DNA from 2 places in the Nonomuraea sp. NPDC050733 genome. Region 1 is predicted to be linked to the other one. Evidence: riboswitches for the same ligand, from Rfam matches in the RefSeq annotation. Region 1 holds a riboswitch; the other holds the start of a gene.
What was found. A riboswitch is a leader RNA that binds a small molecule or an ion and turns the genes downstream of it on or off. The one in region 1 is predicted to bind cyclic di-AMP.

Region 1 (14,696 bases):
ACCGCGCCGCCACGGATCAGCACGGCTCCGGCCTCCAGGTCGTCCGGGTCCGCCTGAATGATCGCCGTGTGCCTGTCGTAGATGAGCATCCGCGTCGGGATCACCGGAGCCCCTCGCACCTCGATGCCCGTCTGCAGCCACCTCTTCGCGAAGTCCCGAAGCAGCGGGTCGCCGAAGGCACGTTGGGCGTGGAGGCTGCGGACCCGGACACCTTTGGCGATCGTCAGCTCGTTGCGTGCCAGGCCTTCCTCCAGGGACTCACGCGTCCAGCCGGCGACCGGGTGCATGCCCACGATCTCGTCCCTGGCCAGCTCACTCAGCTCGAACATCCGTCGGCCGAGCCGTCCGCGCGGGTCATGGCGGGGGAAGAACTCGACGTGCGCGTTCTCGTCCAGCCGGCCGGGCAGGGTCAAGTATCCGCCTGCCAGCGCGGCTGCCTTGACCTGCTGCTCCACCAGGCGGTCCAGCAGGCGATGGCTTTCCTGGAGACTGCGTCCGAGCGCCGCGACGGCCTCTACGGAGGTGCCGGTCTCCGTGTGCAGGAGGTGGAGCCGGTCGAGCACGTCACGAGCACGGGCCGCCTCGGCAGCGGTCAGGTCCATGGCCGCGGCCGCCTCGGGCAGCGACTCGTCACGCTCGCGCATGCGGGCGTAGAGCGTCCTGGCGACTTCGTCGTCGGCTTCGTACGGCACCTATTCCCCACTTCCTGCCGGTTTCTCCGAACGATGGCAGACGCCTGTCCCCCGCCCGGCGCCGGGGCTTCCGGTTCGCGCCATGGCGTGCTGTGGACACCGCTCACGCATTCCGTCCGGCCCCACGCTCCACGACGATCGTGGATGAGCGACTCACGCTGTCGAAGGGAGACCTCTCATGATCACTGTTGCCTACAGTCTTGTCGCGTACCAGGTCACCGGCCTCCTCCCGGACGCCTGCGATCACTGTGTGGCCGACATCAAGGCGGAGCTCATCCAGGTGCCCGGTGTCGTCGGGGTGGATGTCACACCGGCCACATCACGGATCAGCATCCTCACCGACGGCCCCGTTGACGAGGCGGCGATCCGTACGGCGATGGAGGCGGCGGGCTGCGGGGTGATCCCGCGGTAGGAGGGCACGCTTCCAGAACTCGAGAGGGTCGTGCCCACGCACGCGGCCGCAGCCATCCGGCTGCGGCCCGCGGTGCTTCCGGCCCTGTCCGCGCCGGCCCGCTGTTCAATGGTGGTGGGCGTGGACGACCGCGTGTCCGCCGATGGCGCATCCGGTGAGACAGTGCGGGGTCGCGGACACCGCCGTACCCCAGGACACGTTGCCCGGGCCGCCGGAGTGCGCGGAGTGCCGGTGCCCATGGTGCTCCGCGCGTGGCCGTGGACGCATCCCATCAGGACGAGCGCCGCGGCGGCGGCTCCAACCTCGGGGTCCAAACAGTGACGCCGCCGCCGCGGTGGCTGATGTGGTGAGCGCACGCGTGTCAGGCTGTGTTGAACCTGGTCGGCCTGTTTCACGCTGATCAGGCGCCTCCCCTTGGATGTGCCCCCCGTGCGCCCTCGTTACACCTAAGCGTCTTAGGCGAATCGAGGAAGTTCACAGCGTTCGGGGCTCGATGGCAAATGCCTCAGCGCGTGGGACAGCAATCGATACCGATCGTCGCCACGGCAGGCACGACCGCGGCCACCAGAGGTGCCGCCATCGCCGTCCAGGCCAGGAGAGCGATGACCAGGGTGACGGCCGGGCGCAGCGGTGGTGTGCGCTGCAGCAGCCGGCGGACCCGCCGCCCTGTCTCATGAGTGGCGACCCCCAGAGCGTGCCCCGGCATCACATGGTCATCAGCCAGCGTGAGCAGGGCATCGACGACGGTCAGCCGGTCGGATGCGCGGACGGCGGCGTCGTCGGCCGCCAGCTCGGCCAGCCGGTCGATCTCCCGTTCGGCCGTGGCGAACAGAGTGATGAACGGAAAGGCTCGTCTGAGTCCCCGAGCGGTGGTGGTGAACAGATGATGACGGCCGCGTAGGTGAGCCCGTTCGTGGGCGAGCACCGCCGCCAGCCGCCGGTCGCCGAGAGCGGACAGGGCGGAGCTGCTCAGAACGATGGAGCCATGACGCCCCGGCAGGCAATACGCGATGGCCTCGCGGTGATGAACGACCAGGACCCCGAGCCGGACATCGCGGCGGGCCACCATCCGCAGCACGGCCATGTGCCGGCGCCGCTCCCACCATGCACGACCCAGCTCCACGCCGATGCCGTACGTCACCCGCGTGATGATCGCGGCCGACAACAGCAGGAAGGCCATGATGGTCAACACCCTTTGCGGGGTGGCGTACGCCTCGTTCAACATCATCACGCAGCCGTTGAGCGCACGGGTCAGCTCGACGCCCAACGGGCTGAAGGGCACCACCATCGTCAACCCGGCCAGCAACGCCGCGCCGAGCACCGCGACCGCCAGGGAGCGCCAGGCGGCCATCGCCAGCCGCGGCGCCCGATCCACCCACGAAGCCCGCCGGAGCATCGCCGGTACCACCGTCCCCAGCACGACCGCATAGGTCAGCAGCAGCATCGCCGTGTTCATGGCGGCGGCTCCCCTGCCCGAGCGTCCCCCAGGGCGGCGCGCAGCTCCTCGATCTCGGTCTGGTTCATCCGCTCGACGAACCGTGCGAGCGCGGCGGCACGGTCCGGGCTCGACTTCAGCGCGCTGGACATCAGACCGGCCACGTAGTCCTCCCTGCCGGCCGTGGCCCAGTAGCGGTAGCCACGCCCCTCGAGTCGGCGGTCCACCCACCCTTTGCGGTAAAGGATGTCCATGACCGTCTGGACCGTGGTGAACGCCGGCTCGCGGTCGGGGCGCAGCCGATTCAGGACCTCTCGCACGGGCAGCGCCGCTTCGGCTGCCCACATCACGTCCATGATCGCGGCCTCCAGTTCGCCGAATCCGCGCACCGCGACTCTCCTTACGACTCCAGGTCCACCTTGCGCTGCAGGAACTCTTCGCGCTCGATCTGACCGGCCACGTACCGGCGGCGCAGTTCCTCGTGCGCGGCGTCGACCGGCGGTTGCTGCGGGGCCGAGCCACCCGTGGCCAAGGTGCGAAGCAGCCACCACGTGACCGCCCCTGCCAGGGCAAGCACCGCCAGAGCACCTACGGTCCAGGAGAGCATGGCTGCTCCCATCACGCCCATGTCGCACATCACGACCACCCCCGAGGGCGGCACCGCACTTCCAGCGAAGCCCCAAAGGCCAATCTATCTCTCAGGTTTCCGCCTGCCCGGGTCGAAGGTGCCACCGAGCCACCTTGCGCGGGCCGGCTGCGCGCTGCTCGCCCTCATCGCCCTCGACCTGCTCAAGGCCGACTGCGCCCGGGACCGCGCGAAGGCGGAGAGCGGCGCGGTGGCGGTGGGGCTCGCCATGGCGGCCGCGCTGGTCCTCACCTGGCCCTCGCGCAGCCGGTGCCGACGCCTTGAACAGCTTCGCCCGAGCGATGCGCTCTCCCGCGTTGATCTCTGGTCACTCGCGTGGCACCGATCAGGACTCAACCAGCGCAGCCCGCAGTTCTACTACGTTCCCTAGTTAGCGGGTTCCGGCGAAGGGCAGGGGCGGGCAGAGGCAACCTCAACGGAGGAAGCGAGGAAGCGGCATGACCCTTCAGGTCGCGGAGATGCTCTCCGCTTATCCCAAGGACCTGGGAAACGTCGACCGGGCCCGGCTCACCGCCTGCATCGAGGAGTGCCTGCGGTGCGCCCAGGCGTGTACGGCCTGCGCCGACGCCTGCCTGAGCGAGGACATGGTGGCGGAGCTCGCCACATGCATCCGCACCGACCTCGACTGTGCGGACATCTGCGAGACGACCGCCCGCGTGCTGTCACGGCACACCGGCTACGACGCCACCCTCACCCGCGCCGTCCTCCAGGCGTGCGCGCAGGCGTGCAAGGCCTGCGGCGACGAGTGCGAGCAGCACGGCAAGCAGCACGAACACTGCGCGGTCTGCGCCCAGGCGTGCCGCGACTGCGAGCGTGCCTGCCGCGAGCTCATCAGCACGCTTGGCTGACCGACCAGCGAGGTGCGGGGCTGCGGTTGACGCCGCGCGAAGCGCGCCCCTGAGAGCCGATGCTCTCAGGGTCCCCGGCGGATGCCGTTTCTCAGCCGTTCACCGACCTGAAGACCGTGGCGAAGGTCTCACCCCCGTCCTTCGACTCCAGGACCGTGCCGTCCTCGGTCGCGGCCAGCAGGCGCTTGGTGTCGATCGCGGTGAAGGCCACAGCGGAGCCGGGGAGTTTGCCGCCGTTCCGCCACGACTTGCCGCCGTCGCCGCTGGTGTGCAGCGCGCCGTCCGCACCGGTGCCCACGAGGAAGCCCTTCGCCGGCTGGTCAACGTGGCTCAGGAGCGGCGCATCGGCCACCGGGTCGAACTCCATGCCGCCGTTTCCGCTGACCTTCAACCCCTCTGGCGTGGTGGCGTAGACGGTCGTGGGCTCGTCAGGACCGGCCGCGAGGTCGATGACTTTTTCATCGGCACCTTGCGTCCACGTCTGCCCTCCGTCTGCGCTCCGGCGGAGCCTGCCGGACTGGCTGTCGTAGGCATAGAGGGTCTCTCCGGCCGGTTGCAGCGCGTGAAAGTCCGCCGTCCCTCCCTCGGACACCGTGGTCCAGGTCTGACCCGCGTCGGTGGTACGGATCAGTCCCAGATGCGGTGCGGCATCGGCGGCCGCCTCGCCCGGGTGACCGCTGGCCAGAAAGGTCCGGGGGCCTGTCACCGTGAATCCCATGTGATCTTGAACGCGGCCGGCGACCCGCTCGGCAAGCGTGCCGCTTTTGACCTTGAACAGCCCGTAGTGGCCGGCGACATGAACAGCTCCATCGGCCGGATCGACGCCCAGGCCATGGATGTGCCCGATGCCCGGATCCGCGCCATGGGCACTGTTCTGCGGCTGGTCGCCGCAACCGGCCACGGCTGCTGACATCGCCGCCGCGACCAGCAGCGCCCCCGCCGCCCGGACCCCGCAATGGTTGACGCGCATGGACATGACCTCGTTGTAGGAGACGGATAGGCCAAGACTATCCCTAACTACTACGTAGCGTCGTTGACCGCGCTCAGGCGAAGAGGAGCTCGTGGCAGTGGTGCGCCAGCAACGACGCGAAGCCCGGCACGAGGGCCACCATGGCCGGTCCTGCGAGCAGGAGCCCTACCGCCAGCGCCCCGGCGAGGCGTCCCCGGCGGTCGAGAGGCGGCTCCGGGGTGAGCATGCGTCGTACGCGGATCAGTGCGGTCTCGCCGCCGGCCCCGAGGGTGAAGGCGGGCGCACGGCCGGTGGCCAGGCGCACCAGCGCGGCGGCGATGACGATGCGGGGATGACGGCGGGCGGCCAGGTCGTCGGCCAGCAGCTCGACCAGGCGAGCCAGCTCCGTCCTGGCCCGCTCGAACAGCGGGACCGCCGGAAACGCCCGGGCAAGGACCTCGCCGAAGGCCAGCACGAGATGATGACGGCCGCGCAGGTGCGCCCGCTCGTGCGCGATCACGGCCGAGGCTTCCTCCTCGCTGAGATCGCGCAGCGCGGCCGTGGTGATCACCGCTCTGCCGCGCCGGCCGGGCACGCAGTACGCGAGCCGCTCGTCGAAGTCCACGACGATCGCGTCCAGCGCGCCGTCGTGCCGGCCGAGCAGGGCGAGCGCCTCGGCATGGCGGCGCCGCTCGGCACGGGCACCGGTCAGCACAGAGACGGCGCACCAGGCGACACGAAGGATCAGCGCGCCGGCGACGGCGGCGGAGGAGCCCATGGTCGCCATGGCCAGGTCGGGGCCGTCCGTCAGCATCTCCGCGCACGCCGCGAAGAACTCGGCCAGGCCATGACCCACGACCGTCGCGGGGACGGCGAGCACGAACACGGCGAGCAGCACGGACACGATCACCGACGCACACGCCGCCTGCCACATCACGATCGCCAGCCGGGGCGCCCGATCGGCCCACCTCGCCTCGCCCAGCAGCCGGGGCAGCACGACCGCGGCGATGATCGCATAGATCGTCAGCACAGCGGCGGGCACGATCGCCGTGATCATGCGCGGTCCCTCGGCGGGAACACCTTCAGAGCCGCCTCCAGGGCGTCGGCCTCCTCGGGCGTCAAGCGCTCCAGGAAGTGGACCAGGGTGGCGGCCTGGTTGCCGCTGCGGGCCAGCGACTCGCGCATCAGATCGGCGGTGTGGGCCTCCTTGGAGGAGACCGGCCGGTAGATGTACGCCTTGCCGACAGCCTCCCGCTTGAGCAGGCCCTTCGTGTGCAGCTTGTCCATCACGGTCATCACCGTCGTGTAGGCGATCTCCCGCTCGCGGCGGAGGTCCTCCAGCACGTCGCGCACGGACGCCGGCCGGCGGTAGGCCCACATGCGGTCCATGATCGTAGATTCAAGCTCTCCGAGACCGCGCACCACGTCAACCCTTCTGAACAGCAGGACCATGTTCATGCTACTGGCGGTCGTAGACACCTGGCTTGCCATGATGCGGCACGACATCACTAGTTGCCGCAGGCCAGGGTATCGACCTCCGTGCAGGGGGACGGATGAGCGACAGCACGGACGGTCGGCCACGCCGGTATGTGCGGTGGACGGGCGTCGTCATGCCCGTGATCGATGTCCTCGGCTCGCGTCCACTTGTCCGTCCTCGCTGCAGGCACAGGTCGTCCACGGGGGTCAACCATGTCCATCAACCGATCGATCATCAAGCGCGTCTCATCCGCCACGGCCGCGGGAGCCGGCGCACTCGTCCTGCTCACGGCATGCAACGGTGGCTCACCTCCAAGGCACGCCACGCCGGCCGTCGGCGATGTCGCGAACATGGCCACCACGCACCCTGGAGCGTCGTTCAATGACGCGGACGTGATGTTCGCGCAGATGATGATTCCCCACCACCAGCAGGCCGTCGAGATGGCCGAGCTGGCCGAGACCCGCGCGAGCGATCCGGAGATCAAGGAACTCGCGACGAAGATCAAGGACGCCCAAGCGCCGGAGATCAAGACCATGCGGGGCTGGCTCGAGGACTGGGGCAAGCCGGAGCCCACCGGCATGGGACACATGGACCACGGTATGCCCGGCATGATGTCCGCCGAGGACATGGGCAAGCTCAAGGACGCCAAGGGGACCGCGTTCGACAAGCAGTTCGTCCGCATGATGATGGCCCACCACGAGGGCGCGATCCACATGGCCACGATCGAGCGAACACAGGGCCAGAACCCCGACGCCGAAGAGCTCGCCAAGAGCATCGCCGCGTCGCAGCAGGCCGAGATCGAGCAGATGCGCAAGATGCTCAACCGGCTCTGACCGAGCGCCGGACGCCCGCGACGGGCGGCCGGCACTCTTGCGGGCGTACCCTCCGCCTTGGATCTCACCTCAAGATCAATGAAGAGATGCTCCACTACGCGACATAGTCGGTGAGCCGACGTTCGCCCAGTGGCGCATGACTTCAGCAAACCGCGAGAAGGTAAAGGATTGGGCGCTGAACCCCAGGTCAAAGCGATGCTTACGCATGCCTGGGCAGCCCCGTACTTGCCTCGCGCTATACGCATCGCTTACTTTGAGCGCTCGTAGACGCATCCTCGGGCAAACCCGGGCCTGCGTCTCTGACACCGCCGAGACCGCGTCCAGCAGGAACTCCCTGCACAAGTGGCGCGACCGCCGAATCCGCGATCATCGCGGAACCGGGGACCCAATCCCTTTGGGGTGAATCGAGACGCCCGTCGCGAGACGGGGTCCCGTAGGGCACTTCCACGCCCGAACCCGTCAGCTAACCCGGTAGGCGGCATGGAAGCAAGGAGTACGTCCCCGCATGTCCCCGCGCGTTCTTTCCCGTGCCCTCACCTCCCCCGCCCTCCCCCGGCTCGCCGTCGGTGTGACCATCGCGGTGAGCGCGGCGCTCGCCGGCATCCCGGCTTTCGCCGACGATCACCAGGCCACCGACCAGTCGAGCATCTCGCGAGCCAACGCCGCCCCTGCCCGGCAGTCCGCCCGGCTGACCGCGGACGCCCTGATCAGGGTGGCCGAGTCCCAGATCGGCGTCACGGAGAACGCCGTCGGCGGCGGAACGCCTTTCCACAACTGGTACATGACATCCCCCCGGGCCGCCGAGACCGTCGCCCGGGACGGCGGAAACATCCGCGCCTACGCCAACGCGCCGTGGTGCGCCATGTTCGTCTCCTGGGTGGGTGAGAAGGCCGGGCTCCGTTCCACCGTCGGCTGGGACGCCTACACCATCACCTGGGCCAAGTGGTTCAAAGCCAACAAGCGGTGGGGCACCGTCGCCAAGCCGGGCGCCGTCGTCTACTTCTCCTGGGACTCCAAGACCATCGACAGCATCGACCACATGGGCCTGGTCAAGAAGGACAACGGAGACGGCACGATCACCACGATCGAAGGCAACACCGGCAACGGCAAGGTGGAGCAGCGCGTCAGGCCCACGTCCCAGGTCGTCGGGTACGGATACCCGCAGTACAAGGCCTGACGGGCGGGGCCGGCGTACCCCTGCCACGATCGCGATGCGACCGCTCATCGCGAGGACGCCATGCGACGTGGGAGGGGCAGCACCGCGGCGGGCGCATCGGCGAAGTCGCCGGTCTCGGGGGCGTTTTGTCACGAGTACCACGGGATTTCTATGCTCGGCGTGTGCTGGGGAGAGACGACGAGACAGATCTGCTCGAGTCGTTGCTGCGGCACGCCACCGAGGGACGCGGCGGCGGGGTGATCCTTCTCGGAGAGCCGGGAATCGGCAAGACCACCCTGCTGTCCCACGCGGAGGAGCGGGCGGCCGGCTTCCTGGTGCTGCGCGCCGTCGGCGCCGCACCGGAGTCGGATCTCGCGTACGCGACCCTGCACCAGTTGTTGTTCCCCGTGCTTGGCTCGGTGGACGAGCTGCCCGGCCCCCAGGCGCAGGCCCTGAACATCCTGTTCGGACGCGCACATGGAGCACCACCTGATCCGTTCCTGGTGGCGTTGTCGACCCTGTCGTTGTTGTCCCTGCTGGCCGGCACCCTCCCCGTGTTGTGCGTCGTCGACGACGCGCACTGGGCGGACCAGCCGACGCTGAAGACGCTGGCGTTCGTCGCCCGCCGCCTGGGCAACGAGCCCGTCGCGCTGGCGCTGGCCGCGCGGGCCGATGAGGGGCACGGCGCCGACCTGCCCGACGTGCGCCGCGTCCCGCTCATGGGCCTCGGCCGCGAGGCGGCCAAGGCGTTGCTCGCCGAGCGCCTCGGCGGGCGGCGGCTGACCGACAGCGAGCAGAACCACCTGCTGACCGCCACGGGCGGGAACCCCCTGGCCCTGATCGAGCTCGCCGGAAGGCAGCAGCCCCCGGAGGGCACGCACGAGCCGCTCGCCATGACCGACGCGTTGCAGCGGTCGTTCCTGGCCAGGGTCCGGGCACGGCACGCCGAGTCGCTGCCGCTGCTGCAGCTCATCGCCGCCCATGGCACGGGCGGCGTCGACACCTTCGAGAAGGCGGCCGCGACGCTGCAGGCGGACACCGGCCCGCTGCACCGCGCCGAGCTCGACGAGCTCCTGACCTACGACGGGACGCGGCTGGTGTTCCGGCATCCGCTGATCCGGTCCGCGATCTATCACAGCGCCACGCCCGACCGGCGGGCCGCGATCCATCGAGCCCTTGCCGCGGCCTTCGACAGCCTGGCAGACCAGCATCGCCGTGCCTGGCATCTCGGCCAGGCCGCCATGGGACCCGACGAGCAGGCCGCCGAGGAGCTGGAGCGCTCGGCTGAGCAGGCCGCCCTGCGCGGTGGCCCCGCCGCGGCCATGGCCGCGTTGGCGAGGGCGGCCGAGCTCACCGCGGACGGTCCGCGGCGGGGACGGCGGCTGTGGTCCGCCGCGCACGCCGCCGCCCTGGGCGGGTTCACCGGGAAGGCGGCGGAACTGCTCGATCGAGCTGAGCGCGAGCCCCACCTCGACGAGGAGAACCGGATCCCGCTGGCCGTGATGCGCGCCATCATGGCCGAGTTCGCCGGCTCGCCCGAGGACGCGATGGACCTCATCAGGCCGTGGATCCCCCGCGTACTGCGCCTTGATCGGCGCCGGTTCACGCCCACTGTCGCGATGTACGGCGACCTGGGCACCCGCGCCAACCGGCCGCAGGCATGGTCCGAGCTCGCCGGCTGGCTGGAGAACATCGCGCTGGCGCCGGACGATCCGGGAGACGCGGTGCTGCTGCTCCTGCGCCGTGCTTGCCAGGCCCGTTCCGGCCGTGATGTGGCACCTGCCACGGCGGAGGAGGGCGCCGCGATCGAGTCGCTCACTGATCCGATCCTGATGACTCTGGCCGGAGCCCTGGCTCGCGGACTCGGCGAGCACGAGCTGAGCAGGCGCCTGTACCGCGACGCCGGGCGGCGGGCGCGTACCGGCGGATCGCTGGGTGCGCTCGCCTGGAATCTGGAGTATCAGGCCGCCGACGAGATCGCGCGCGGCAGATTCGGGTTCGCCGCGGCGTATGCGGAGGAGGGGTACCAGTTCGCCATGGAGGTGGGCCAGCCGAGTACGGCCTGCCGTCATCGGGGGCTGCTGGCCTTGTGTGCGGCCGTCCAGGGCCGTCCCGACGCCGCCGAACTGGCCGCCGACGTCCTGGCTGAAGCGAGCAGCCGCAGGCTGGCCGACGCGAGGTCCTATGCCCTGCGCGCGCTCGGCCTCATCGAGCTGGGCGCAGGCAGATATCGGGAGGCCGCGCGGCGCTTTGAAGCGGTCGGCGGCTGGGACACCGACACGCCCCCGGACCTGGTCGTGGGAGTCGTCCCCGACCTCGTCGAAGCGCTGGTCCGCGCCGGCGAGCACGAGCGGGCAGCCGCGGCCACGGCCCGCTACGTCGGGTGGGCCAGGCGCGCGGCCTCGCTGGAGCCGGCCGCGCTCGCGGCCCGTTGCCGGGCGCTGATCAGCACCGATGGCACTGCCGACGACCACTACACGGAGAGCCTGAGGTTGCACGCCGGCTTCGACGCCCCGCTGGAGCATGCCAGGACCGAGTTGCTGCTCGGCGAGCGCTTGCGGCGTGACCGGCGACGTTCGGAGGCACAGCATCACTTGCGCGGCGCGGTGGACACCTTCCGCCGTATCGGCGCGCTCGCCTGGGCCGCCCGTGCGCTGAGCGAGCTACGCGCGACGGGGGAGTCGGTACGCACCCCCGAAGCAGGAGCGTTGAGCACGCTCACCGCGCAGGAGCTGCGCATCGCGCTGGCCGTCGGCGAAGGGTTGACCAACCGGGAGATCGCCGCCCAGCTGTTCCTCAGCCCGCGCACGGTGGACTACCACCTGCGCAAGGTCTTCCAGAAGACCGACATCACCTCGCGAGCCGAGCTCATGCGGCTGGTCCTTGCCGATCGCCCAGCCTGATACCGGCTGAGACCGGCGACTTCACTGATTCGGCGACCGCCGGGGCCTTCCTAACGTTGGCGACGTCATGTTCCTCGCGTCAGGAGTCCCGCAAGGACGCTTCACGAGCCACTGCTTCACCAAGTGGACGTACAGCACGCCGGGCATCACGACGCCGGCCGCGCTGCTCGCCGTTGCGGTCGGGTGCGAAGCCGTCATGGACCGGAACGTCCGCGCCCGAGGGCCATGGCCGATCGCGGAATGTGTCGGATCACTCACTGTCAGAACCCGCTGAAGGAGCACGTTCATGTCGTCCGCAGTGACAACCCCGGGGACGCACACCGGCGCGAGGGCCTGGCTCGGGCTGGCCGTGCTGGTCCTGCCCGCCATGCTGCTGTTCATGATGCTGACCGTCTTGTTCCTGGCCATCCCCCAGTTGGCCGCGGACCTGAAGCCGAGCAGCACCCAGACGTTGTGGATCATCGACATCTACGGCTTTCTCATGGCCGGCCTCCTGGTCACCATGGGCACCCTGGGAGACCGCATCGGTCACCGCCGGCTGCTGATCGCGGGCGCGGCCGTCTTCGCCGTCGTGTCGGTCGTCGCCGCCAACACCTCCGACCCCGCCCTGATGATCGTCTGGCGGGCGCTGCTGGGCATCGCCGCGGCCACCCAGATGCCCGCCACCCTGGGACTGATCTTCTCCACCTTCGCCGACCCGCGACAGCGCGGCATCGCCGTCGGCGTCTGGTCGGGCGGCATCTCCGTCGGCACCGGTCTCGGCCCGGTGATCGGTGGCGCGCTGCTGGAGGCCTTCTCCTGGCGCGCGGCCTTCCTCGTCGCGGTGCCCGTCATGGCGATCGTCATGATCGGAGCCCCGCTTCTGCTGCCCAACCCGCGCAACCCGGCCGCCGGCCGCGTGGACCTGTTCAGCGTGCTGCTGTCGCTGGCCACGCTGCTGCCGATCGTCTACGGCGTCAAGGAGCTGGCCAGGCCCGACTCGCTGCTGCCCGCGCTGGCCGGCATCGCGGCGGGGCTGCTGTTCGGCGCGTGGTTCGTGCTGCGGCAGTTGCGCCTGCCCGAGCCGCTGCTGGACGTGCGGCTGTTCGCCAACCGCACGGTCGGCGGCGCGCTGAGCGTCTTCCTGCTGGCGGCCACGGCGCTCGGCGGCGTCTACCTGCTGTTCACCCAGTACCTGCAGCTCGTCGAGGGGCTCTCCCCGCTCAGGGCCGGGTTGTGGGTGCTGCCCGGGGCCGCCCTGCTGGTGGTCGTCTCCACCCTCTCCCCCGCCCTGGTACGGCGCGTCCGCCCCGGACACCTGATCGCGGCCGGGCTGACCGTGCAGGTGATCGGCTACCTGATGCTCACCCAGGTCGACGCCGCCGGCGGACTTCCGCTGCTGGTCGCGGGCTTCGTCGTGCTCTACCCCGCCGTCGCGCCGTCCATGGCCCTGACCACGAACCTGGTCGTCGGCTCGGTGCCGCCCCAGAAGGCAGGGGCGGCGTCCGGGCTGGCCACCACGTGCAGCGATCTGGGCATCTCGCTCGGCATCGCGATCGTGGGCAGCATCGCCGCCGCCGTCTACCGCGCCCAGATCGCCACCACGAGTCCGACCGGCCTGCCGCCCGAGGCGTCCGCGGCCGGCCGCGAGAGCCTGGACGGCGCGGTCTCGGCCGCGCAGAGCCTGCCGGCCGAAGCCGCCACGGCGCTGCTCACCCCGGCCCGCGAGGCATTCACCAGCGGGCTCAACACCGCCGCCGTCATCGCCGCGGCCATCGCAGCCGGCGCGGCGATCCTGGCGATCGCCAAGCTCCGCCACATCCCCGCGACCGGCCCCGCCGCCGAGGCCGAGCAGTCCTGACGCACCCAGCCACGAAAGAAGTCCACTGTTGACCACGGACCCGAACGCCGTCCTCACCGCCTACAGCACCGAGGAGCTCCGCCGGCGGCGCAGCGTCAAGTGGCGGGAGTTCCCGCCGGACGTCCTGCCCATGCGCATCGCCGAGATGGACACCCCGCTCGCCGAGCCCATCTCCTCAGCGCTGATCACTGCCATCGGACGCGGCGACACCGGTTACGCGCTCGCCGGCCGGCTCCCCGAGGCATTCGCCGGCTTCGCCGCACGACACTACGGCTGGCGCACCGAGCCCTCCGCCGCGCGCCTGGTCCCGGACGTCATGTCCGGCATCGTGGAGATCCTGCAGATCATCTCCGAGCCGGGCGACCGCGTCGTCGTCAACACCCCCGGATACCCGCCCTTCTTCTACTGGATCGACCGCATCGGCCGCCAGGTGATTCCCAGCCCGCTGGCCGCCGGGCCCGACGGGCCTCGCCTGGACCTGGAGCGCCTGGAACGCGACTTCGCCGCCGGCGCGCGGGCGTACCTACTCTGCAACCCGCACAATCCCACCGGCCTGGTCCTCACCCGCGAGGAGCTGGAACAGGTGGCCGCGCTGGCCGACCGGTACGACGTGCGGATCGTCGTGGACGAGATCCTCGCCCCCCTCACCTATCCCGGCCTGCGGCACGTCCCGTTCCCGTCCCTGGACAGCCCGGCCGCGGCCCGCTCCGTCGCCCTCGTCTCGGCTTCCAAGGCCTGGAACATCGCCGGGCTCAAGGCCGCCCTCGCGGTGCCCGGGCCGGACGCCCGCGCCGACGTGGCGGCGATCCACGAGGAGGTCAGCGAGGGCGCCGGCCTGTTCGGCGTGCTCGCCTCCGAGGCGGCCTTCACCCATGGTGACCCCTGGCTCCAGGAGTTGATCGCCGACCTGGACGAGAACCGCCGCAGCCTGGCCGCCCAGCTCGCCGGCCGCCTGCCCGGCCTCGGCTATCACCTGCCTCAGGCGGGCTATGTGGCCTGGCTCGACTGCCGCGCGCTCGGCTGGGGCGACGACCCCGCTCAGATCTTCCTGCGTCACGGCAGGGTCGGCCTGTCGTCCGGCACCAGGTTCGGGCCGCCTGGGCGTGGGTTTGTCCGCCTCAACTTCGCCACCGCGCCGGACCGGCTCACCGAGGCCGTTCACCGCATGGCTATCGCCCGCGATCGGATGGGTGACCATCCCGGTCCACGTGACCTCTGACTCAGAGATCGAAGTCGAGGCCGAGCTGCTCAGCGTCTGGCCTTGTGGGAGCCGCACCTTCTGCATGCCTCCGTATGCCTGCACGACCCGCTGGTTGACTGCCCAGACGCTGACCCAGCTCGACGCCGGCACCCCCGCGTGGCTGATGGCGCTGGAGATGCTGGTGCTCGGCGTCGGCATCGGCTGCGTGATCCAGCTCCTGTCCTCATCATGCAGAACTCCGCCGGACCGGGAGCCGGGTCGAACGGGCGCGCAATGTTTACGCGCAGCCGTCCCTCTATACACC
Region 2 (14,696 bases), on a different contig from region 1:
GCGTGCGGTGAGCTGGCGCATGGTGAGCAGGTGGGCGGGGGCCATCTGCCAGGGGTAGGTCGGGATGCCGTAGCGGCTGCCGGTGGGGTCCCAGAAGCGGGCACGGATGCGGCTCATGACGCGCCCTCTATGAGCCTCTCGGCGAACACGCTGATCAGCTCGACATTGAGCGGGGGAAGCGTGTCGCGCCACGACTGACCACGGCCCGGCAGCGCTTCCGGCCAGGTGTGGACCGTCCGGTACCGCAGCGGCCACGGGCCGAGCGTGCGCAGGTCGGCCAGCACCTGTTCCATGGGGCGGTGCCCGTCGATGTCCAGGACTAGCCCGTCCGGCAGGAACGCGGCCACGTGGGTCGGCTGCCAGCCGTCGTCATCGCTGTAGCGTTCGATCAGCGCATGCCCGCAGCCGACCCGTTCGGCGATGGCGCCGGCCAGGTACATGCATTGGGCGAACCCGAACAGCTCGACGGCGTCGGCGTCGATGACGCCGGGACGGATGACGAAGGCGGACTGGCCGTGGAAGGACGGCACGTCCAGCGTGACGTCCAGGCGCAGCTCATACAGTGGGTGGCCGTTGGCCATGGCGGTGAGCAGCGGGTAGGCGGTCGCGGCGGGCGGAGTGATGCAGGTCATGAGCGGCCCCACCCTTCCCAGCAGCGCGGGCACCCGGGGCGGTTACACCAGAACTCCGGGTCGGCGGCCCACTCCTGGCAGGCGGCATCCACGTCGCTGGCGACGTTCGTGCCAGTGCCGGTGAAGAGGTTGGCGAGCTGGCGTTCATGGGTGATGCGCAGCGCCTCACAGACGAAGAACCCGGCAAGGAACGCCACCAGGTAGGGGAGAACGGTCATCATGTCGGCCCCCTTCAGGCGTTCGGCCAGCGGAAGCGGATGCGGCAGGTACGGCAGCCGGGCCGGCATGTTGCCCCGTGGGCGGGGCAGAGCTGGACGCGGCGGCCGGTGGTGGTGCCGCAGCGGCGGCAGCCGATAACGTTCGCGGAGCGCTGGCCGCAGTCGGAGCAGTGGAAGCGGGTGGTGGTCATCAGGCCACCTCGCTCATCGGGGTGACCCGCTCGAAGCCGGTCAGGCCGTAGGCGAGTGCGATGATTTCATCGGCGGTGTGGCCGGCCCAGACGCCCTCACGAGGGCGGACAGCCAGCGCGTAGTCCAAGCACGCCGAACGCGCCGGGCAGCCGGCGCACACCTTCATGGCGGCTTCCTCGCGCGCCAGCCGGTCGGCCTGCGACTCCTCCTCGAACGCGTCAGGGCCGGTGAAGGCGGCGGCGCTCGGCTGGCAGGCCGGTCCGGCAGCCTGCACGGCGGCCAGCAGCACCAGCGGCGTCTCTTTGAGCAGGCCAGTCAGCTTGTTGCCGGTAACAGCGGTGAGCGACCGGTCCACGTTCGTCGGTTTGGACCCGTGGGTCATGATGGTGGTGCTCCTTCGCGGGAGTCGAGGGGGCGGCTCGTGTCTTGGCGGATGAGGGCCGCCCCCGGGGGGCTAGTTCTTGGCGAGGGTTTCGACGAAGGTCGCCACAGCGCGGAAGACGGCCTTGATGGCGTGCGCGGCGCCCACGGGGTCGTTGATGGCGTAGACGATCGCGCCGACGACGGCCAGAAACATGAGCACGGACAGCAGGCCACCGCCACGCTTCTGCGGCTGCATGGCAGGTACGGCGACGTTCCTCACAGGTCATTCCTCCCTGTTCCTTCGGTGACCCGGTCCGTGTGGAGTGGGCCATGCACAGCAGCGTATACGTAGTTGCGTATACGCACAAGTCCTAGGTATACGATGATGCGTATACGCTGATAGGGTCGCCGAAGAACCTCGAAGGGATTGATCCACAAGTGCCAGAACCGGCCTACGTCCGCATCGCAGGCGAGTACGCCCGGCGCATCCGCACTGGAGCGCTACCGCCTCGCATCCAGCTACCGAGCTACAAAGAGATCGCTCAGGAGAACGATGTCTCGGAGATCGTGGTTCGGAAGGCTCTAGAACTCCTCCAGAGTCAGGGGCTTGTTCGATCCGTGCGACGGCGCGGCGTCTTCGTCGCCGATCGGCCCAACCTCGTTCGCGTCTCCCCGGAGCGCCAGATGGAAAGCGCTGAACGCTCGTTCGAGAACGAGTCCGACCGGGATATTCAGGTGGAACGGGAGACTCGACAGATTCCCGCCACTCGCGAACTTGCGGAAGCTCTCGGCATCTCGGAGGGCGAGTTGATCACGCACGTGATCACCCGAGCCTCTGAGGGAGGGCGACCGATCTCGATCTCGGACACGTACCACCCGATAGACGTGGCCGACGTGTCGGGTGCCGCCTTCCTGGAGGAGACGGTCACTGACCAGCTACCGACATCGACTCATGCCGAGTGGCTTCGCACGACGCCCGGTGATCTCGTAAAGACGGTCAATCAGCGGTTTCTCGCCGCTGACGATCAGGTCATCATGATCTCTGGCGTGTCGTATCCACGGGATCGTTACGACGCTTTCGTGTTCCGTATGGCCCTCAAGTAGGGCAGACAAAAGAGGGGATGCCGGCATGTCCGGCATCCCCTCTTTGCTGTGTTCTCAGGTCCGAACCCAACCTTGTGCGACGTCCGTCTCTGTCCACCATGAAACGAACTGTGGATCTGTGGAGTCCAGCCTCCAGCGGGCCGACAAGGCATCAAAGAACGCATCATGGCCGGTCTTGCCGCCCTTTGGCTCCCCGATGTAGATGAGCCGTTCGCCCCCAGCCTCCTCGAAGGATGTCAACGCATCGACCGACATCCTGTCGCCCCAACCAGGGGGCCAGCACAGGAACAGCACGTGACCTGCCGCTTTGGGATGAGTCGCGAACTCCTCCAGGCCGTTGACGGGATGCCATACATGCACCTGTCCGGCAGCTTCGGGAAACGAGACGTTCTCGCACTTGTCTGGCGGTTCCACGTCATACGCATCAACGGTGAAACCCGAGCGGGACAATTGCGCGGCCCAATACCCCCGACCTGCCCCCAACTCCACGATGGGAAGGTTGGCGCAGAAGTCGGACATCCATGCAATGGTCTCCGGGGAAGGGATGGCGTAGGCGTAGGTCGCCTGCAAGATTATTTGCGCGAAGGCGAGCCGTGCGCTTCCTTCCGCCCTCCCGCCGTTCACCACGCGCCGGCCCTCATACGCGGACACGAACGGCTCGACGATGTCCCAGTATGGGTTTGAACTCACATCGCGTCCGCCGGTCATGAAGTGCACAAACCGCAGATCAAAGGCCCCGTCAGCTTCGACATCCCCGGTTCCCGACAGGCGTGCCGCCATGTCTAGATACTCCGCCACCTTGGGGTATTCGGCGTGTAGCCGCCGCTCATCCTCCAGCAGTGCAGTGATCTCATTCCATCGTTGTGTCGTCATGGTCAGCTTGGCCATGCGCCAAGTCTCTCGCACTGCGTCCGGCCCCTGCCACGCATCGCTACGGGAACCCTCCCGCGACGGCGGACGTGTCCCCGGTGTCCCCGGTGTCCCCGAACGTCGCCTGAGCTGCATAAACGTGGCCGATCATGAGGGACACATGTCCCCGCCTCTTGTCCCTGGTGTCCCCGACAAAGACAGAAAGGCGCTTCGCGCGTCTACTTGAGGCGCTTCGCGCGGAAACCCTGGCTGCAACATGTTGCAGCCGGTCTTTGCGCGAAGCGCGTTCTGACGAGACGCGCGAAGCGCCCTTCTGTCCTTCAAGGGGGCTGCGAGGCGCCCAGAGAGCCGTAGAGGGCCGACGATCTTTGTCCTCATGTCTTTACATGAGAACCGTGCGCACTCTCGGCTCTGACGCCCTCAGGCGCTTTGCGGTGAGGCGGCTTGGGTGACGAACTGGGTGACAATCGCGGTGAACAGTGGCGGACGTGAGCGGACTCCTGCGGACGTCTGGCTTTGGCGGCAGTCACGCGGCCACCTATGGGAACATGTGTTCGATATGATTTGGGAGCAAGAAGTCGCAGGTTCAAATCCTGTCGCCCCGACCAGCTCAAAGGCCCCTTCCGCACTGGAAGGGGCCTTCTGTTTGCCCATGGCCTCGAAGAACTCCCAACGGAAGGGTGCACAACCAGCGGTCGGACGTCGCAATGCGGGGGCGGCCAGGTCCACGATGTCGGGGTTCATTGCGGATCGCGCGGCTGGACGCGCGCAGGTCCGTTCTCAAGGCGCACCAAGGATGCGATCCATCCCGCCCGCGTCCTTGACGACGTTCCTCGTCTCACCGAACGCCCGTGCAGTCGCACGGTCGTTCTCCTGTGCGGTGGCCGGTCAGAGGGTGAGCACCATGAGGATCTCGTCGCGGTCGTCGCCGGGGGCGAGGCGGAGCGCGCCGGGCCAGCGGCCGATCTCCTTCCATCCCAGCCGCGCGTAGAAGTCCTCCAGACCCGTTCCGCCTCGGGCGGCGAGGTGGAGTTGTTCCAGTCCCATCTCCTCGCGGGCCAGGCGGCGCACACGGTGCATCAGCGCGGCGCCGAGGCCCCTGCCGCGGAACGCGGTATGCGTCTGGACGTGGTGGACCGTGCCCCAGTGGGAGGTCAGCGGGCCGGCGTCCCTGCGTACGTGCAGCCAGCCAACGAGTGTTCCGCCGAGGAGGGCCACGAGGAGGCGGCCGCGGTGCGGGTCGAGACCGGCGATGATCGGGTCGGCCACGGACGCCACCTGGTCCGACGGGACGGCGAGGCGGGCCGCGGGCGGCCGCCGGTGGGGTGAAGGAAGGTCGCAGTAGGCTCGGGGCGATGCGTGTGCGACCGATCTCGCCGGCGGCGCTGGCGGAGGAGCTGGCCGGGCGGATCGACGCCCTTCCCCGCGACCGGCGGGTGCGGGTGCTGCTCGACGGTGCGCCGCCGGGCGAGCCGGGGCGGCTGGCCGACGCCCTCGTCGCGCCGCTCAGGGTCCGCGGGCGGGCGGTGGTGCGGGTGTCCGCCGGTGACTTCCTGCGGCCCGCGTCGCTGCGGCTGGAGTACGGCCGTACCGACCCGGACGTGTTCTACGACGACTGGCTCGACACCGGGGCGCTGGTCCGTGAGGTGCTCGGGCCGTTGGAGCCCGGCGGGACCGGCAAGGTGCTGCCGGCGCTGTGGGACAGCAGCGCGGACCGGGCCTACCGCCTGCCGTACGAGGACCTGCCCGTGGGAGGGGTGCTGCTGCTCGACGGGACGTTGCTGCTGGGGCGGGGACTGCCGGCGGAGCTGAGCGTGCATCTGTGGCTGTCGGAGGGGGCGCTGGCGCGCGGCACCGGCGAGGACGAGCGGTGGCGGCTGCCCGCCTATGCCCGTTACGAGCGCGAGGCGCGGCCCCGGCTGAGCGCCGACGTCGTCGTACGGGTGGACAGACCCGGGCGGCCGGCGATCGAGGACCCCGGCTGAACCGCGGACCCGGCTGAAGGAGCTCCAGGTGATCCGGCGCGTGACCTGGTAAGACGGGCGGGATCGGCGCAGACTGGAACGGTGATCCCGAGCCACTGGTACAACATCGTCCCGGACCTGCCCGCGCCGCCGCCTCCGCCGCTGCACCCGGCGACGCGGCAGCCCGTGGGCCCCGGCGACCTCGCGCCGTTGTTCCCGATGGAGCTGATCGGCCAGGAGGTGAGCGGTGAGCGGTTCGTCGCCGTCCCGCGGGAGGTGCTGGACGTCTACCGGCTGTGGCGGCCGACGCCGCTGCTGCGGGCGCGCCGGCTGGAGCAGGCGCTCGGCACCCCGGCCCGGATCTACTACAAGTACGAGGGCGGCTCCCCCGCCGGGTCGCACAAGCCGAACACCGCCGTGCCGCAGGCGTACTACAACGCCCGCGAAGGCGTGCGGAAGCTCACCACCGAGACCGGTGCCGGGCAGTGGGGCAGCGCGCTGGCGTTCGCGTGCGCGCAGTTCGGGCTGGAGTGCGAGGTCTGGATGGTGCGGGCCTCCTACGACCAGAAGCCGTACCGGCGCTCGCTCATGCAGGTGTACGGCGCGACGGTGCACGCCAGCCCGTCGCCCGTGACCAAGGCCGGGGCCAGGGTGCTGGCCGAGACGCCCGGCTCGTCCGGCAGCCTGGGCATCGCGATCAGCGAGGCGGTCGAGGTGGCCCGCGCCGGCGAGGACGTCCGGTACGCGCTCGGCTCGGTGCTGAACCACGTGCTGCTGCACCAGACGGTGATCGGCGAGGAGGCGCTCCAGCAGATGGAGGAGACGCCCGACGTGATCATCGGCTGCACCGGCGGCGGCTCCAACTTCGCGGGGCTCGTCTTCCCGTTCCTGCGCGAGAAGCTGGCCGGCCGGATCGACCCGGTGATCAGGGCCGTCGAGCCGGCCGCGTGCCCGACGTTCACGAGAGGTGTGTACGCCTACGACTTCGGCGACACGGCCGGGTTCACGCCGCTGCTCAAGATGCACACCCTGGGCCACGACTTCGTGCCGGACCCGATCCACGCGGGCGGCCTGCGCTACCACGGCATGTCGCCGCTGCTGTCGCACATGTACGAGCTGGGGATGTTCGAGGCGGTCAGCAAGTCGCAGAGCGAGTGCTTCGAGGCCGGTGTCCGCTTCGCCCGTACCGAGGGGATCTTGCCCGCACCCGAGCCGACGCACGCGCTGGCCGAGACGATCGCCGAGGCGCTGCGCTGCAAGGAGAGCGGCGAGGACAAGGTGATCCTGACGGCGCTGTGCGGTCACGGCCACTTCGACCTGGCCGCGTACGACCGTTACCTGTCGGGGGCGATGGAGGACTTCGCGCTTCCGCAGGAGCGCATCGACGAGGCCCTCGCCCACCTGCCCGGCTGACCGGACCGCGCCGTCCCGGTCCGCGCGCTCCCGCCCGCCGGGCGGGCGTCAGCGCGCCGTAGGACGCTTGCCGTGGTTGGCCTTCTTCTTCTTGCGGGCCTTGCCCTTGCGACTGCGCCTGGCCATACGGGCCTCCCTGGGAAACCGACGAGCTCTGGTGTGACGTGTGTCTCCAACGTCCCTCTCCGGCGCTTCCGGCACAAGAGTGAGACCGGTCAACATTCCCCAACACTGGCATGTCATAATTTGGTGGAATCTGTTGGAAGGAGCGCGGGCTTGCTGGCACAGCAGCGACAGCAGACCATCCTCGAACGCGTCCGCAGCAGCGGCGGCGTCCGGGTGGCGGACCTCGTGCGCGAGCTCGGTGTCTCCGACATGACGATCCGCCGCGACCTGGAGGTCCTCGCCGAGCGCGGCCTGCTGGCCAAGGTCCACGGCGGCGCGACGGCGCTGGACCAGGGCTCCACGGAGGAGCCGGGGTTCACCGCCAAGTCGGCCCGGCAGCAGCACGAGAAGGAGGCCATCGCGCGTGCCGCCGCCGAGCTCGTACGGCCGGGCACCGCGGTCGCGCTTTCGGCCGGCACCACGACGTGGTCGCTGGCCCACCATCTGACGGGTGTGCCCGAGCTGACGGTCATCACGAACTCCGTGCCCGTCGCCGACGTCTTCCACCGCAACCCGCGTCCCGACCGCACGGTCGTGCTGACCGGGGGCGTCCGCACTCCCTCCGACGCGCTGGTGGGCCCGGTGGCGGTGGCCGCGATCCGCCGGCTGCACGTGGACACGCTGTTCCTCGGGGTGCACGGCATGAGCGTGCGGGCCGGGTTCACCACGCCGAACCTGCTGGAGGCGGAGACCGACAGGGAGCTGGTGGCCGCGGCGCACCGGCTGGTGGTCCCGGCCGACCACACGAAGTGGAACACGATCGGCATCAGCACGATCGCCGAGCTGGCCGAGGCCGACGTCGTCATCACCGACGCGGGGCTGCCCGAGGACGCACGCACCGAGCTGGCCGAACGGGCCGGACAACTGATCATCGCTGAGGGGTAGCCGTGAAGCGCACCATCACCCATCTGGCCGACGGCCGGGAGCTGATCTACTTCGATCGGAGCGACGACGCCGACCGCGGCGCGATCGACCGCCGGCCGCTCGATCCGCGACCGGTGGCCTCCGAGCTGCGTTACGACCCGCTGACCGAGGAGTGGATCGCGGTCGCGGGACACCGGCAGACACGCACGTTCATGCCTCCGGCGGACGAGTGCCCGCTGTGCCCGTCGACGGACACCCGGGCCTCGGAGATCCCGGCGCACGACTATGACGTGGTGGTCTTCGAGAACCGTTTCCCCTCCTTCTCCATGAATCTCGGGACTTATCAGGATGTGGGGGGTCTGAGCGAGGTTCGTCCGGGTGTGGGGCGGTGCGAGGTGGTGTGCTTCACCTCGGATCACTCGTCATCGTTCTCCCGGCTCTCCGACGCGCAGGTCGAGCTGGTGATGGAGGCGTGGGCCGACCGTACCGCCGAGCTGTCCGCGATCGACGGCGTCGAGCAGGTCTTCTGCTTCGAGAACCGGGGCGAGGAGATCGGCATCACGCTGACCCACCCGCACGGACAGATCTACGCGTACCCGTACGTCACTCCCCGCACGAAGCTCCAACTCGGCGCGGCCAGGCGGCACGCGGACCGGCAGGGGGGCAACCTGTTCGCGGACGTGCTGGCGGCCGAGCGCGCCGCCGGGACGCGGGTCGTGGCCGCCAACGAGCTGTGGACGGCCTTCGTGCCGGCCGCGGCGCGCTGGCCGTTCGAGGTGCACGTCTACCCGCACCGGCAGGTCCCCGACCTCGCCGCGCTGTCGGAGGAGGAGCGCGCCGCGTTCGCGCCGCTCTACACCTCGGTGCTGCGGGCGCTGGACGGGATGTTCGGCGTCGCCATGCCGTACGTCGCGGCCTGGCACCAGGCACCGGTACGGCAGGACCGCGAGCTGGGGTACCTGCACCTGGAGCTGTTCAGCATCAGGCGGGCGCCCGGGAAGCTGAAGTATCTGGCGGGGTCGGAGTCGGCGATGGGCGCGTTCGTCAACGACGTGCTCCCGGAGGAGGCGGCCCGGCTGATTCGATCACAGGTAGATCACTGATTGATCTCCGATTGGAGTCGCATGACCTCCGCTTTACTACTAGTATCCCTTCGGTACCGGCGGTAACAGCTGGTACACGCCTAATCCCGGGCGCGTCGCTCGGGAGCCGGGGACCCACCGCATCTGGGGTGAATCCACTTCGGTGGTAGGGACCTCCCATCCCGAACCCGTCAGCTAACCCGGTCGGCAGAGGGAGAGGAATCCTCCGTGGCGTCCGCGTCCCCCACGCGCCTTGCCATCAACTTCATCATCGGCGTCGTGATCGCCACCGCCGGTTTCGGCGCGGCCACCGCGACCGCCGACCCCAAACCCAGCGAATCCGAGCTGCGCGCCGAGCTGAAGAAGCTGAACGGCAAGGTCGACAAGCTCATCGAGAGCTACAACCTCAAGCGGGTCGAGCTCGCCAAGGCCCAGCAGGCGGCCGGCACGGCCGGCAAGCGGCTCGCCGCCGCCGAGCAGGCGGTCGCCACGGCCGAGCGCCGGGTCACCGAGATCGCGCAGTTGCGCTACCAGAACGGCGACCCGGCCATCATCGGCTTCATGCTTCCCAAGAGCGCCGCCGGCGCGGCCGTCCTGGAGCAGATGACCCGCGAGCAGCAGGCGGTCGTGCTGGGCGTCGCCAGGGCCCGCGACGAGAAGAAGCGGGCGGCCGACGAGGCCGCCGCCCTGGCCACCCGGATCAGCGCCGAGACGGCGGACGTCGCCAAGCGGCGCGACGAGGCCCAGGACGTCATCGACGACATCGAGAAGAAGCTCAAGGACCTCGTGCCGGTCAGCACCGGCCGCCGCTCCGACGGCACCTGGGCGCCCGAGCTGCCGTCGGGCACCGACAACATCACCCCCCGCACCCGGGCGATGCGCGCGCTGGTCGAGAAGAACTTCTCGCTGCCGTTCACGGTCGGCTGCTTCCGCTCGGGGTCGAGCGGCGAGCACCCGCTGGGCCGGGCGTGCGACTTCATGATGAGTTCGGGCGGCACCATGCCCAGCGCGGCCAACCAGGCCCTCGGCGACCGCCTCGCGGCCTGGGCGTTGGCGAACAAGGCGAAGCTGGGGGTGAAGTACGTGATCTGGCGGCAACGCATCAACCAGGGCTCCGGCTGGAGCGCCATGTCGGACCGTGGCAGCATCACCGAGAACCACTTCGACCACGTCCACATCTCGATGAACTGAAACCGGGATGCCGTTTGTGCCGGCGGTGGTGATGCGGTGGAGACTGGCGGCTGCGTAAGCCCTCGCGCCGGTTGGGGCTTGTCGCCAACTCCCACCACCGGTCATCGGCCGGCCGCTCGGCCTCGCCCCAGGACTGTCGAGCGGGGGGCGACCCGCTGGATCCGCTTCCATGACGCCGGGGGCGATACCTGGCCCCACCTCGAACTCGACGACCGGGGACGGGGCACCGTGATCTCGCCGGTCACAACTCCTCGGGCGCGATGCCGCTGCGCCGGGCCAGCACCCTGGTCCCCGGCCCGGAGGCGGCGCCCGGACCGGGCAGCACCGTCACGTTGGCGGTGGTCACCGCTTCCCCGCACCCCGAACAGCAGACCTGCGGGGTGAATTCCGCACCACATTCGCGGTGCACCAGGCGCACCGGCGGACCGCCCGCCGGTGTCGCCCATTTGTCGCCCCAGGCCATCAGCGCCATCAGTACCGGCACGAGTTCGCGGCCGGCCTCGGTGAGGTGGTACTCGTGCCGCAGCGGGCGCACCTGATACGCCCGGCGCTCCACGATGCCGTCGGTGAGCAGCGTCTCGAGCCGGCGGGTGAGCAGGTTGCGGGCGATGCCGAGGTTCTGCGCGATGTCGTCGAACCGGTGCAGGCCGAGGTAGATGTCCCGCACGATCAGCGGCGTCCACCACTCGCCGACGCGTTCCAGGGACTGCCCGATCGAGCAGTGCATCTCCGCGAAGCTAGTCCGTTGCATGGCGCCAGTGTAGAGGGTTGCTTCATTCAACTCACTCTTGTACGTTGCCGAACAGGAGAGTTTAATGAAAGGACTTACCTATGCCGTTCGTAGAGCTGTTCGTCCCCAAGGGCTCGCTCGACCAGGAGCACCGCGAGAAGATCGGCGGGCGACTGGTGTCGGAGGTGATGATCGCCGAGGGCGCCCCCGACACCGAGGCGGCCAGGTCCATCTCGTGGCTGGTGGTCAACGAGATCGACGCCTGGTTCGTGGGCGGCCGGCAGTTGCCCGCCGGGGAGAAGCCCAAATACGTGGTGCGAGTGGGGGTCCCGGCCGGTTCGATGAACGACGAAAAACGCCGTGACATCGTGCGGCGCGTCACGCGGGTGCTCGCGGACGCCGATGTGGATCCGGGACGGTTCACCCAGGCCGCCGCCGCGTGGGTGCACATCAACGAGATCCCGGAGGGCAACTGGGGAGCGGGCGGGGAGATCGTGCGCATCGAGGACATCGCGGCCATAGTCACCAGCGGTTAGACCCTCGGCCGGGGACGCGCTGGGGACGCTCGTGGCACCGACGGTGCACCGGGCCTCGGGCCCTCCGGGGCGATCCGGGCACCTGGCCCGCCTCGTCCCGCGCACCCGGCAGCGGCGGGACCCGGTGGGCCGGCCGCACCTCGTGCGGCCTGTACGGGCCGGTCACGTGCAGGTCGAAGCCGAGGACGGGTCTCCGTCGTCGGTGGTCATGCCGTTCGTCGAGAACGTGCCCAGGATCGTGACCGTGGCGGGCACGTCCCGGACCAGGATGTCGGCGGCCGAGACCCGCTGACCAGCCGGCCGGGAGACGTGGCAGGTGGCATGCCACCAGTCGACGACCAGGCGGCCGGGGTCGTGCGGGTCGGCGCGGCGCACCGATTCCGACCGCGTCCTCTGCTCCCGCTGCTACGCGCATCCTCGTCGCCCCTGCGGGGTCTGCGGACGATCCCGCCGTGTCGCGCTGGAAGCCACTGACGCCAGCCCTGACATCTGCCCTACGTGCTACCAGGCACTCGAGGTGTCCTGCGCGATCTGTGGCCGGCACAACCGTGGTCGGCGCACCGGCATCGGTGATGCCCCGGCGTGCTTCAGTTGCATGCTCGCCGATCGCGTCGACGCCCTGCTCACCGGACCCGACGGAAGCATCGCAGCGGCACTGATGCCGCTGCGAGAGGCCATTCTCGCGACGAACAACGCCCAGGCCGCTCTCTCCAACCTGGGCCGTAGCCGAGCCCACGACGTCCTGGCCGAGATCGCCGCCGGACGCGCCCCGCTCACCCATGCACCCTGGATCAGCACGGTCCCAGTCGATCCGCCGGGCTCGCCGCCAGCAGTCGTTTCCGCACCCACCCGCGCCGCCGGGGCCGCACCTTGGCGACTAGATTCGGCCAGGCGTCAACCTGGCGGGCCGCCGAAGGCATCCACCAGGCGTGAACACCGACGAGGAGTACACCGCGTACGTCAGCGGACGCCTGCTCTGGTTACGCCGGACCGCGTACGCGCTGTGCCAGGACTGGCATCGGGCCGACGACCTGGTCCAGGCGGCGATCACGCGGCTGTACGTCAAGTGGCGCCACGCCCGCGAGGCCGCCGATCTGGACGCGTACGTACGCGTGATCCTGGTCCGGGTCTTCCTCAAGGAGCAGCGGGCCGGCTGGTTCTCCCGTACCAGGCTGAGCGCGGCCCCGCCCGAGGCAGCGGCCCGCGCGGGGGACGCGGACCTCGCCATGGATCTGCAACGCGCGCTGGCCCTGGTGTCACCGCGGCAGCGGGCCACCTTGGTGCTGCGCTTCCACTGCGACCTGAGCGTGGAGCAGACCGCCGCGGCGCTCGGCTGCTCCACCGGAACCGTCAAGACCCAGACCGCCCGCGGACTGGCGGCCCTGCGCGCGCTGCTGGACGTGGTGGCGACCAAGGAGGATCGCTGATGGACCTCAAGCCGATATTCGACACGCTGGTGCCGGAGGAGCAGCCACCCTCGCGGGTTGACGTGAAGGGCGCCATCCAGACGGGACGCAGGCTGCGCCACCGCCGCCGGACGCTGCCGGTGCTGGTACCGGTCGCCGCCGCAGCCGCCACCGCACTGGTGCTGGCGACCGGGTCGCTGACCGCGCCCGGCCAACGGGACGTGGCCACCAGCCCTTCACCCACGCGCACCGGTGCGCTCCGGCCCGCCGTCGAGGTCTGGCCGTCCGCGGTCACCACCATCCCCGCCAAGGCGGCGGACGGCTGGACATACCTGCCCGTCACCGCGATGAGCGCCACCGAACTGTTGCTGCGGGCGGACAAGTCCCCCCAAGAGGGCCGCAGGCTGGAGGTGTACGACACGACGCGGCGAAAGGCCACGGTCCTGGGCGAGATTCCCAACGTACGGGACTACTCCTTCCCGCAGGGCGTCGATCTCGGTCCCACGCACATCCTCTGGTGGGCCACGGTTCTGAACGCGCACGACGCCGTCGATCTGTGGGTGCTGCCCCGCTCGGGCGGAACGGCTGCCAGAGTGGCCCGGATCAGCGTGCCACCGATGTCGATCGACCGCATCGGGGTGCTGCGTGACCGCGTCGTCTGGTCGGTCAAAGAAGGCGGGCTGTACTCGGTCCCGATCACCGGCGGCACGGCGCGGGCCATGCCTGGCACCGATGGCCTGCACCTGGTGTCCTGGCCCTGGGCGGCCGACGCAGGCCGGGCCATCGATCACCAGGTGAACCAGCGCGTGCTGGTCAACCTGGAGACCGGCAAGCGCACCCCTCTCCGCGCGCCGAAGGGAGTCAAGCAAATGCGCTGCGCCCCGACCTGGTGCGCGGGCATGCAGGGCGAGCACGCGGTGGCGTGGCGCCGCGACGGCGGTCGCCCGCAGCCCTTGCGCGGCACCTTCGACGCGATGTCGTCGCAGATCCGAGGGGATAGGTTCGTGAACACCGGCCCGCACGTGTACGACCTCGCCACCTGGCAGGGCGCGGAGATCGGCAGGAGGACCCCGCAGGGTTCGACAATCCTGAACGTGGGCGCGTCGTCCTCGCCCAGCCTGGTGATCAGTTGGGACGCGCCGCCCTGCGCGAACTCCTGCCGTCAGGGGAAGGCCCCCGAACTGACGGTGCTCAACCTGGCAGCTGTCCCTGGCTGATCAGGCGCCCCGGGATCCAGCGGGTGAGCAGCAGGGGCCAGGCCGATCAGCCCGTCGGCGGCCCCCCTGTACTGACCTGGTCGACGATCAGCCGGAACTGCGTCGACCAGAGCTCCGTAACAGGGCCAGTGCTCCCCCGTACGCCACGCCGTACCCGGCGGGCAGCCACGCGCCTCCGATCACGGCGGCGGCGAGGCTGATCGTCGAAACCGCGGCGAGCAGCAGGAGGGTAGCGGTCCTCTCCCGTGCCGCCAGTGCCGCCAGGGCGGCTCCGCCCAGGACGCCCGAGGCGGCCAGGAGATCCAGCACCAGCCACCCGTCCAGCAAGCCGGCCCGCGTCAGCAGGTGGAGCAGTGGGAGCGGCAGCGACGGTGTCCAGATCCACGTGAGCCCGCCGGCCAGGTTGACGGCCGGCGGGAGCACCAGCAGCAGCGACGCCGCTGGCACCGCCCACCGGCGCAGGCGGGCCGTCCCACCGTTCAGGGCCGTGCTCCGGGCTGATCGGTGACCCCGATGGCGAGGCGGACCAGGATCACGCGTACGTACGCGTCCAGATCGGCGGCCTCGCGGGCGTGGCGCCACTTGACGTACAGCCGCGTGATCGCCGCCTGCACCAGGTCGTCGGCCCGATGCCAGTCCTGGCACAGCGCGTACGCGATCCGGCGTAACCAGAGCAGGCGTCCGCTGACGTACGCGGTGTACTCCTCGTCGGTGTTCACGCCTGGTGGATGCCTTCGGCGGCCCGCCAG

Region 2: another riboswitch for cyclic di-AMP. It lies ahead of AB0H64_RS15345 (hypothetical protein); the one in region 1 lies ahead of AB0H64_RS02605 (CHAP domain-containing protein).

What each region holds. Positions count from the first base shown of each region.
Region 1 is NZ_JBFAHO010000001.1:559,398-574,093, forward strand. Features, by position in the region: gene AB0H64_RS02550 (helix-turn-helix transcriptional regulator) at 1-692, opposite strand, end outside; gene AB0H64_RS02555 (heavy-metal-associated domain-containing protein) at 871-1,104, shown strand; gene AB0H64_RS02560 (M56 family metallopeptidase) at 1,610-2,560, opposite strand; gene AB0H64_RS02565 (BlaI/MecI/CopY family transcriptional regulator) at 2,557-2,928, opposite strand; partial or broken gene AB0H64_RS02570 (SHOCT domain-containing protein) at 2,940-3,035, opposite strand; gene AB0H64_RS02575 (hypothetical protein) at 3,166-3,555, shown strand; gene AB0H64_RS02580 (four-helix bundle copper-binding protein) at 3,623-4,033, shown strand; gene AB0H64_RS02585 (F510_1955 family glycosylhydrolase) at 4,125-5,009, opposite strand; gene AB0H64_RS02590 (M56 family metallopeptidase) at 5,077-6,039, opposite strand; gene AB0H64_RS02595 (BlaI/MecI/CopY family transcriptional regulator) at 6,036-6,440, opposite strand; gene AB0H64_RS02600 (DUF305 domain-containing protein) at 6,672-7,292, shown strand; cyclic di-AMP (ydaO/yuaA leader) riboswitch at 7,635-7,785, shown strand; gene AB0H64_RS02605 (CHAP domain-containing protein) at 7,798-8,469, shown strand; gene AB0H64_RS02610 (AAA family ATPase) at 8,631-11,351, shown strand; gene AB0H64_RS02615 (MFS transporter) at 11,638-13,191, shown strand; gene AB0H64_RS02620 (aminotransferase class I/II-fold pyridoxal phosphate-dependent enzyme) at 13,220-14,410, shown strand.
Region 2 is NZ_JBFAHO010000007.1:22,024-36,719, forward strand. Features, by position in the region: gene AB0H64_RS15280 (RRQRL motif-containing zinc-binding protein) at 1-117, opposite strand, end outside; gene AB0H64_RS15285 (hypothetical protein) at 114-632, opposite strand; gene AB0H64_RS15290 (hypothetical protein) at 629-853, opposite strand; gene AB0H64_RS15295 (hypothetical protein) at 865-1,041, opposite strand; gene AB0H64_RS15300 (WhiB family transcriptional regulator) at 1,041-1,424, opposite strand; gene AB0H64_RS15305 (hypothetical protein) at 1,497-1,685, opposite strand; gene AB0H64_RS15310 (GntR family transcriptional regulator) at 1,844-2,509, shown strand; gene AB0H64_RS15315 (hypothetical protein) at 2,564-3,397, opposite strand; gene AB0H64_RS15320 (GNAT family N-acetyltransferase) at 4,268-4,648, opposite strand; gene AB0H64_RS15325 (uridine kinase) at 4,735-5,364, shown strand; gene AB0H64_RS15330 (TrpB-like pyridoxal phosphate-dependent enzyme) at 5,446-6,756, shown strand; gene AB0H64_RS15335 (DeoR/GlpR family DNA-binding transcription regulator) at 7,033-7,806, shown strand; gene galT (galactose-1-phosphate uridylyltransferase) at 7,809-8,888, shown strand; cyclic di-AMP (ydaO/yuaA leader) riboswitch at 8,956-9,091, shown strand; gene AB0H64_RS15345 (hypothetical protein) at 9,096-10,058, shown strand; gene AB0H64_RS15350 (helix-turn-helix domain-containing protein) at 10,300-10,809, opposite strand; gene AB0H64_RS15355 (tautomerase family protein) at 10,890-11,324, shown strand; gene AB0H64_RS15360 (hypothetical protein) at 11,487-11,699, opposite strand; gene AB0H64_RS15365 (sigma-70 family RNA polymerase sigma factor) at 12,254-12,751, shown strand; gene AB0H64_RS15370 (hypothetical protein) at 12,751-13,947, shown strand; gene AB0H64_RS15375 (hypothetical protein) at 14,035-14,394, opposite strand; gene AB0H64_RS15380 (sigma factor) at 14,427-14,666, opposite strand.